One region of the Paenibacillus sp. M-152 genome, then DNA from elsewhere that is predicted to be linked to it. Evidence: riboswitches for the same ligand, from Rfam matches in the RefSeq annotation. Region 1 holds a riboswitch; each other region holds the start of a gene.
The links. A riboswitch is a leader RNA that binds a small molecule or an ion and turns the genes downstream of it on or off. The one in region 1 is predicted to bind cobalamin.

Region 2: it holds a riboswitch for cobalamin, as region 1 does, so the genes downstream of both, metE (5-methyltetrahydropteroyltriglutamate--homocysteine S-methyltransferase) here and EGM68_RS07095 (ABC transporter substrate-binding protein) in region 1, are expected to answer to the same signal.
Region 3: it holds a riboswitch for cobalamin, as region 1 does, so the genes downstream of both, cobJ (precorrin-3B C(17)-methyltransferase) here and EGM68_RS07095 (ABC transporter substrate-binding protein) in region 1, are expected to answer to the same signal.

What each region holds. Positions count from the first base shown of each region.
Region 1 covers NZ_CP034141.1:1,583,482-1,586,590, forward strand. The annotation lists gene cbiB (adenosylcobinamide-phosphate synthase CbiB) at 1-28, shown strand, start outside; gene EGM68_RS07090 (histidine phosphatase family protein) at 43-795, shown strand; cobalamin riboswitch at 892-1,106, shown strand; gene EGM68_RS07095 (ABC transporter substrate-binding protein) at 1,315-2,322, shown strand; gene EGM68_RS07100 (FecCD family ABC transporter permease) at 2,319-3,109, shown strand, end outside.
Region 2 covers NZ_CP034141.1:5,500,990-5,504,098, forward strand. The annotation lists gene EGM68_RS24120 (anaerobic ribonucleoside triphosphate reductase) at 1-219, shown strand, start outside; gene nrdG (anaerobic ribonucleoside-triphosphate reductase activating protein) at 216-713, shown strand; cobalamin riboswitch at 903-1,098, shown strand; gene metE (5-methyltetrahydropteroyltriglutamate--homocysteine S-methyltransferase) at 1,257-3,109, shown strand, end outside.
Region 3 covers NZ_CP034141.1:5,470,367-5,473,475, reverse strand. The annotation lists gene EGM68_RS23995 (LOG family protein) at 149-703, shown strand; cobalamin riboswitch at 761-946, shown strand; gene cobJ (precorrin-3B C(17)-methyltransferase) at 1,255-3,063, shown strand.

The DNA of each region.
Region 1 (3,109 bases):
GTGTTTTGCCTTGGGATGGATGCAGTGAGGAGTGACACGATTTTGAAACAAGATACAGAAGGAAAAAGAGTGCGAGAAAGTGCACCAAGTCCGAACTCACAACAGGTTAGTAAGCCGAATGATGCTAAAGAAGATCTGCAGTGGGACATGGAGCTCGTGCTAGTTCGTCATGGCACGACCTTATGGAATAAGGAACGTCGATATCTGGGACATGCCGACTTGGGTTTACTGTCGGGAGCAGAGCAGGAGTTAAAGACTTTACAGAAAAAATTGCAGGGACATTCCTTTGCTCGAATCTATTGCAGCGACTTGATGCGATGTCGCCAGACCTTGCAGATCATTTTGCCGGAGTCTGCATTGACGTCTGAATGTTCCCTCTCTGCTATGCCTCCTATCATGGAACCACGTCTGCGAGAACTTCACTTTGGTGAGTGGGATGGAAAAACGTATGACATGCTTAAGGATGTGGCGTTGTATCGCGCTTGGATTGATGAGCCGCAACAATTCACCCCACCTGGAGGAGAGCCTTGGATTCATTTTGTGAATCGTCTGCGTGAATTCCTAGACTCTCTGTTTGCCTGGCGCATTGCTTTGGAGGTTCAGCCAATGGAGTCGAATGCTGCGCCGTCCTCTGTTTTGATTGTCACGCATGGTGGTGTAATTCGTCAGTTGGCTTGTATGCTTATGCCTGGCCATGATTTTTGGAGTCTGAATCCGAAGCCGGGAGAAGCATTTAGGATTCAGTTAAGGTTGACAGGACCGCACAATTGTATAGCAAGATTGCTTTCTCATTAGGTTAAACAAGGCGAATAAAGCGACTGTTTGGGTTGTAAGCTAACTCTTTTTAACCTATAATCATCAAGTAAAAGAACGGCTTGACTACCACTACATCAAATATCCAGCAGACGAGGTCGGCGCTATGTGAGGAACTTGCTTTCCTTTATTGCGCTGTTAAAAGGGAAGTCGGTGTGAGTCCGACGCGGTCCCGCCACTGTAAATGGAAACATGCTCATTAGCCCTGTTTTATGTGCCGCCAAGCATATGAAAGAATATCAGGACATGCATTTTCCATAAGTCAGGATACCTGCCCGTCCGCCTGTCACCATAATCCTTCGAGGAAAGGATGACGTGTTCGCAGTGACTGTCCATGCGGAAAGAAGCTGCCCGCCTGCGCACGATCTGTGCTAACGTGACCCCTGTGTCCTGATATGAGGATGCGGGGGTTTTTGATAGGAAAAGAAGGCTGGAATGAGAAAATATCGGATGAAGTTCAAGTAACGCTCTTAACGATTTATGTATGAAGGGGTGCAAATCATGGCAGGAAAAAAAATAAAGGTATGGACTACAGGTCTATTGGCGCTGATATTGGCAGTTGGGCTGAGTGCATGTGGCGCAAATGGAAAAAATGCAGAAAATAAAGAGGGCCAAGCTTCTTCACAGCAGCCGGGACAGACCGTAACCGCACAAGTGCCTCCGGGCAAAACGGTTTACCCGCTAACGCTTAAGGATGCAACAGGACAGGAATTTACATTTAAAAAAGCACCGGATAAGATCGTTTCCGTCTCCCCGGCAGAAACCGAGGCGCTGTTCGCTATCGGACTGGATAAGGAAATTGTTGGTGTATCCGACTACTCTGATTACCCGGAGGCAGCTACGAAAAAGCCTAAAATGGGCGGTATTATGAAACCGAACGAAGAGGCGATCATTGCTGCGAACCCGGAAGTTGTTTTTGCAGGGATTTCACTTAGTGAACAGGCTACGACTAAGCTGCGTGACATGGGAATTATGATTTTTAAAACAGAACCGAAAACAGTTGAAGATGTCATAGCTAACATCGAATTGTATGGGAAAATCACCGATCATCAGAAAGAAGCGAGAGCGGTGACTGACAAGATGAGAGCAGATGTAGCAGAAGTGAAAGAAGGAGTTAAAAATATCGGCAAAGGGCAGAAGCTGCGGGTATACGTCGAGTTTTCACCAGGCTGGACAGTGGGTAAAGGCGAGTTTATGGACGAGCTGATTACATTAGCAGGTGGTGAAAATGTAGGTGCTACGCAGAAGGGGTGGTACCAAATCAGTGAGGAAAATATTATAGCTGCAAACCCTGACGTGATTTTGTACAGCAAAAGTGTGAAGGACGACAAAACAGGCCAGACCCTCGGCGATATCATTAAAGCTCGTAGTGGATGGGATCAAATATCGGCTGTTCGTAACCATCGTGTATTTGCCGTGGATGATAATTTGATCAGTCGTCCGGGGCCACGCGTAACGGAAGGGCTCAAGGAAGTGGCTAAGGGCGTGTACCCTGAAATTTTCAAATGAACCGTAGACTGATCGGTTTTGGGGTGACAGGTCTTGTCTTGCTGCTGCTGACGCTGCTACTCTGTCTTGGCATCGGCTCGGTCAGTCTTCCGGTCAGCCAAATCACAGGTATTTTGATCAACCACCTACCGTGGTTAGGTGATACGTTTACACCGGATTGGAATACATCCTCAGAGCAGATCATTTTGAAGGTCAGATTGCCACGGGTGTTACTGGGAATGTTGGTTGGAGCAGCGCTGGCGCTGGCGGGAGCCGGATTTCAGGGTGTGTTGCGTAATCCCTTGGCTGATCCGTATACCCTTGGGGTATCCTCGGGAGCTTCGGTCGGAGCAGCAGTACTGATTTATTGGGGGCTTCAATTTTCATTTGTGGGTATATGGACGCTTCCGCTAGTTGCATTTATAACCGGCATGCTGACGCTGTGGATGGTGTTGACGTTGGCGCGTGAAGGTGGGAAAATTCCGACCCAAAGCCTCATTTTATCAGGTGTGGTGATGCAATTTTTTGGGGGAGCCATTGTTTCTTTTCTGGCAGCCATGTCGAAGGAAACAGTCAATGAAATATTGTACTGGACGATGGGAAGTCTCAGTCTGCGAGGTTGGTCATATACGGGAATTCTTTTACCTTACGTGATCGTTGGGCTGGTGTTTCTATGGAACCGGGCACGGGTGCTGAATATTCTGGCTTTGGGAGAACGTCAAGCGGCTCATATGGGGGTTCATGTAGATGCGACGAAGCTATCTGTCCTGATCATATCTACCTTGCTGACAGCTGCCGCTGTCTCGGT
Region 2 (3,109 bases), 1.9 Mb from region 1:
AACATCGGCTACTTTTCCATCAACCATCCGGTAGATCGTTGTACGGAATGCGGCTATGAAGGGATTATCGGGACAAGCTGTCCTCAATGCGGCACAGATGAGGAACACACGCACTTTCAGCGTTTACGTCGGGTAACCGGATATCTGACAGGAGATTATACCGTTCGTTTTAATGCTGCCAAGCAAGCCGAAGTCCGCGACCGGGTGAAGCATAAGTGAATTTGTGCGGCTATATTCCGGAATCTCTGAATGAAGGATACGGCCTGCGCACCGTTGTATTCATTAGCGGTTGCCGCCATGCCTGTCCCGGCTGTTTTAATCCAACTTCGTGGAATTTCCGCGCAGGGGAGCCATTCACGCCTGAGCGTCAACAGGAGGTTATCCGTGATATCATGGATAATCCGCTGTTGGACGGACTGACTCTCTGCGGGGGAGACCCCTTTTTCTCAGCAGCAGAATGCTCGCAATTTGTACGTGACTTCCGCGCGGCTTGTCCCGACCGAACCGTATGGGCCTATACAGGCTTTGTTTACGAGGATCTGCTCATGGATCCGGAACGACAGGAGCTAGCTCTTTTGTGTGACGTGATTGTAGATGGCCGTTTTGTTGAACAGCAAAAAGATCTGACCCTCCCCTTTCGGGGCAGCCGTAATCAGCGCCTGGTAGATGTCAAAGCCAGTACTCGAGCAGGTTACACCGTTTCATTGACTTAAAGGCGATGTTCTACTTAGCAAGATGCTATACAAAAGACAAGTCCCCCACGATGGGTTGGGATTGTCTTTTTTGCATATAACTAACAGATTCCACTCCAGTTTCTATTACTGTTTCTATTGCACATCCTGTGAGTTTCACTTATGATGGTGAACAAGTATACGAGTGCATAATTATTCGTCATACCTTAATCGCATAGCCTGGAAATAGGTGTCTGTTCTATTCAGATCAGACTTAAAAGGGAAGCCGGTGCAAATCCGGGACGGTCCCGCCACTGTAAACGGGGAATGTTCAGCTACTCATACACCCACTGGTCCAAAGACCGGGAAGGGATGCTGAACGTCATGATCCGCAAGTCAGGAGACCTGCCTATTTTAACAACATCGCAGTACCTACGGAAGATAGGGAGGTGTTAAGAGCAGTCGCCGTATTTTTGAATTTTAATCGCGGAGGCATTCTTTCCCCTATTCATTTTTAGCCTTGGGGACAGAATGCCTTTTTTGGTACGTAAAAATAAACTGGCTACCAGTTAGGAGGAAACCTACATGTCCATTAACGAACGATCTGCATTGTCGGGTTTGATTAGCAGTAATCTGGGTTATCCGCGTATTGGTGGGAACCGGGAATGGAAGAAAGCACTGGAGCGCTTCTGGCAGGGTAGTATTGACGAAAGCGAACTGCATAGTGAGATGAAAAGATTGCGTCTGGAGCATCTGAGCAAGCAACGTGACAAAGGGATTGATCGCATTCCTGTCGGAGACTTCTCCTATTACGATCACGTGCTGGATACATCCGTGATGTTTGGTCTCGTCCCCGAACGCTTCAACTATCGTTTTACAGGTCCAGTTCCTCTATCTGTGTATTTCGGGATCGCACGTGGGCAGAAGGGAGCTACTGCCAGTGAAATGACCAAATGGATGAATACCAATTACCACTACATCGTTCCCGAATTGGCGAACGCGGCTCCGGTGCTCACTGAAAACAAACCATTACTAGCTTATCGTGAAGCAAAGCAGGAGCTAGGCATTGAAGGTAAACCGGTTCTCATCGGTCCCTATTCATTTGTTGTTTTATCCAAAGGCTATGATCGTAAGGATCTCGCTTCTATTATACGAACCTTCCAGCCTTTATACGCCCGAGTCTTGTCAGAGCTAGCAGCAGAAGGCGTTCAATGGGTCCAAATCGATGAACCTGTCCTGACCACCTCATTCCCGGCAGAGGATCTGGAGATTATTCAGGAGGTCTATGAAGCTTTGACCCAAGCTGCACCCTCGTTGAACATCATGCTGCAAACCTACTTTGGCAGCCTGGACCATTATGAGCGTCTGACTGAACTTCCGGTACAGGGACTGGGTCTTGATTTTGTATACGATGATGGCGAAAATCTTCAGCATATATGCCAGCATGGCTTCCCTAAAGGGAAAACGCTGGGTGCTGGTGTCATTGACGGACGCAATATCTGGCGCAGCGACCTGAATGCCGTGGCTGCACTGTTGGACCAGTTAGCAGAACAGACCACTGCCGCACAGCTTATCGTACAGCCATCGTGCAGTCTGCTGCATGTGCCGGTCAGTCTGGACGCAGAGCATAAGCTGGACCAAGAACTGGTGCATGCACTAGCCTTTGCCGATGAAAAGCTGGATGAAATCGCAGGCTTGACGGCTGCACTTGGCAAGCACGATCCATCCGCACTTGCCAAGCTTGAGCAAAGTTCGGATGCGGTAGCCCGCTTCAACCGCTCCGCGGCAAGGGTACAGACAGCTGCCGATTTGGCCGACCTGCTGGCAAAAGAGCCACTGTCACGCAGCGTTCCTTTCGCCGAGCGCCGGGTGATTCAGCAAAATAGGCTGAAGTTGCCCCCACTACCTACGACGACCATCGGCAGCTTCCCGCAAACTGCTGAGGTCCGCAAGGCCCGTCTGCACTATCGCAAAGGAGAATGGTCTGCCGAGCAATATCGGACATTCATCCAACAGCAGATCAAGGAATGGATTGATATCCAAGAGGACATTGGCATAGATGTGCTTGTACATGGGGAATTTGAACGGACCGACATGGTTGAATTTTTTGGCGAAAAGCTGAAAGGCTTTGCTTTTACACAAAACGGGTGGGTGCAGTCCTACGGCTCCCGCTGTGTTAAACCGCCGATCATTTACGGAGATGTGTCGTTCGATCAACCTATGACCGTGGAAGAGACGGCATTTGCTCAGTCGTTAACCTCCAAGCCAGTTAAAGGGATGCTTACAGGCCCTGTGACCATTTTGAACTGGTCCTTTGAACGTAATGATATTCCACGCAGGCAAGTAGCTTTGCAGTTAGCTCTGGCATTACGGGCAGAGGTAGAGGCACTCGAACAAGCGGGTATTAGCATGATTCAGGTGGATGAACCCGCAATTCG
Region 3 (3,109 bases), 1.9 Mb from region 1:
AGCGTAAAATAGAGATAAGGGCCTACGAGGTCTTTATCTTTTTTTGTTGGACATGCATCGACAAAGTTTTTTGTTATAGCGAAAATATTTATCTAATATAATGAATAAGTTTCGATGCATGATATTGAGGACAGGAGCTGAGACGTTTATGAATTCTATTTGTGTATTTGCAGGGTCCAGACCTGGACATTCATCGGTATATGTTGAGGCCGCAGGCAAGCTGGGTGAAGCTATGGCTCGCCAGCATATCCGTCTAATTTATGGTGGCTCCAGCAGGGGGCTGATGGGTAAGGTGGCGGATGAACTACTGGCGGGTGACGGTCAGGTCACCGGCATTATGCCCACCCTATTATTCGATGCAGAGATCATTCATCGGGGAGTTACCGAGTTTATTGAGGTAGCAAGCATGCATGAACGTAAAGCGGCGATGAGCGAGATGGCCGATGCGTTTATAGCCCTTCCGGGTGGCTTGGGAACCTTTGAGGAGCTGTTCGAGGTATTGTGCTGGGCGCAAATCGGCATACATCGCAAGCCCATTGGGCTGCTGAATGTGAATGGATATTTTGACCCGTTGATAGAAATGGTACGTCATAGCGTGCAGGAAGGGTTTACCGGAGCTGATCATCCAGCACTACTGAGTATCTCTGCGGACCCGGATGAATTGCTGCATATGCTGAAAAATAAGGCAGAGAACTTGAAATAAAGCTTTTTTCGTGCTTGCACAACTGATTGAGGCAAGGTTATGATAAGACCCATAATCAAATAGCGGACAGACAAGGTGCCTTTGCGGTTGAGCAAAGGGTAACAGGGAATCGGGTGCAAGTCCCGAGCGGTCCCGCCACTGTAAGGAAGAGGATTCTTTTAAATGGTCACTCGTACAAAACGGGGAAGACGAAAGAATCCGTTGATGCCAAGCCAGGAGACCTACCTTGATCTGTATGCACCGTTAACCTTCGCGGAGAGGATGGGTGTACGAAATCAGGAAATCAGGCACACGTTGCTTTTTCCATGTTGGTTACAGGTTTGCGTGGATATGAACGTGTAGCAGCGTTTGAAGCGCAAACAAAACAGATGGAAAACAACGGCAGATTGGAGGAAGACAAGACTGTCCTCTTACGCTGTTTCGTCTGATGAGAGAGATACGTACATAGGAACCCCATCCGGGCAGGATGGGGTTTTTTCGAGTTACAGGATGCCACAAATTATTGAAATAGATAGTATAGCTGCCCTGAAAAGGATGATAGGAGGAGCACGATGAGCCCATTAGGAAAATTGCTGGTGATTGGATTTGGACCAGGAGATATGGAACATATCACAAAACGTGCGTTGGATGCGCTGGCCGAAAGTGAGGTCATTATCGGCTACAATACCTACGTTGATTTGATCCGTCCGTTGTTGAACGGACAGGAGATTGTACGCACAGGGATGACAGAGGAAGTGAGCCGTGCGCAGGAGGCGGTTCGCCAAGCAGAGATGGGCAAGAAGGTAGCCGTCATTTCCAGTGGAGATGCTGGGGTCTATGGCATGGCAGGTCTGGTGTACGAAGTGCTGATGCAAAAAGGCTGGCGTCGCGAGGACGGGGTTGAGGTGGAGGTTGTGCCGGGGATCTCGGCTATTCAATCCTGTGCTTCGTTGTTGGGAGCGCCAGTTATGCATGATGCTTGCACGATCAGTCTGAGTGATCATCTGACCCCGTGGGAAACAATCGTGAAGCGTGTAGAAGCTGCGGCTTCGGCTGATTTTGTGATTGCATTATACAACCCGCGTAGTGGTCGGCGTACCCGCCAGATTGTGGAGACGCAGTCCATTTTGCTTCGTTACCGTGATCCGCAGACTCCGGTTGGGCTGGTGAAGAGTGCTTATCGTGAACGTCAGCAGGTTATTGTGACGACGCTGGAAGATATGCTGAACCATGATATCGGGATGCTGACGACCGTAATCATCGGCAATTCCTCGACGACAGTGTATGACGGCTTAATCGTGACTCCACGCGGCTATCAGCGTAAATACACGCTGGACGCGACCGAACAGGTGCTCAAACCGCATCAGCGGCTTCGCACGGAAGCGGAGCCGTGGTCGCTGGGCGCGCAAGAGGATCGCGCGCTGGATGCACCGCAGGGAGGCGGAGCTCTGACTGCGCCTACCGGGCCTTCTGCGAGCGGTGCTGCGGTTGCCACGCAGGCACGCCCGCAAGCGATGGCTGCTGTACAGGTGCCGCCTGCGAAGCAAACCGGGGCGACCCCAGCATCGCTGGCAGCAGAGGCGCTCGGTCGTCTTGCTGTTGGCGGCAAGCTGCCAGGCGAAGCCAACGCTCGCTGGAGCGGGCAAGCGCCTACCGCCCAGAGCGCCGTTGGAACGGCAGCAGGGGCCGGAGCAGGAGCTGCGGCTGCGAAGGCGTCAGGCGGCTTTGGCAAGCCTGCGCTGTTTGAGGTGGGGGTTTCCCCTGGCGTGGGAAACAAGAAGTTCACTGCTCGGCAGATGGCACTGCTCGCCGAGGTAGCGGGTGATGATGGCGAGCTGGAATACACGCCAGATCATCAGATCGTGCTGCGCGTGCCGTGCCTAGACCCTGAGGAACTGGTCGGTCGGCTGCGGGATGAACGATTCATTGTCATGCCGCTCGGCGATGTGTTTAAGGTCAAGGCGTGCGACTTCTGCAATATGGAGAAAGATGACGCTGTGCCTGTGGCTGAGCACCTACAGGTTGTACTCGGCGGATTACAGGCACCCAAGGAAACGAGCATTGCTTTGAACGGATGCGGCATGGCCTGCTATGGAGCGGTGCTGGAGGATATCGGAATTGTCTACCGCAAGGGAGGATATGATCTTTTCCTCGGCGGCAAAAAATTTGGCCGTAATGCTCATGCCGCTCAGCCCGTAGCGGAAGGGATTCCAGGTGATCAGATTACGGACATCGTGGAGAATATTATCGCTGAATACAAGGAAAAAGGGCATCCGAACGAGCGTTTTCATAAGTTTTTCAAACGTGTAGGCATCGTTGCGGGTTTCCGGCATGAAGATTCACCGGCAACAGTAGAAGTGAACGCGGTTTGTGGTGATTAATAGGTTGGTAGGCTTGATGAACCGGATACAAGCATATATATAAAAT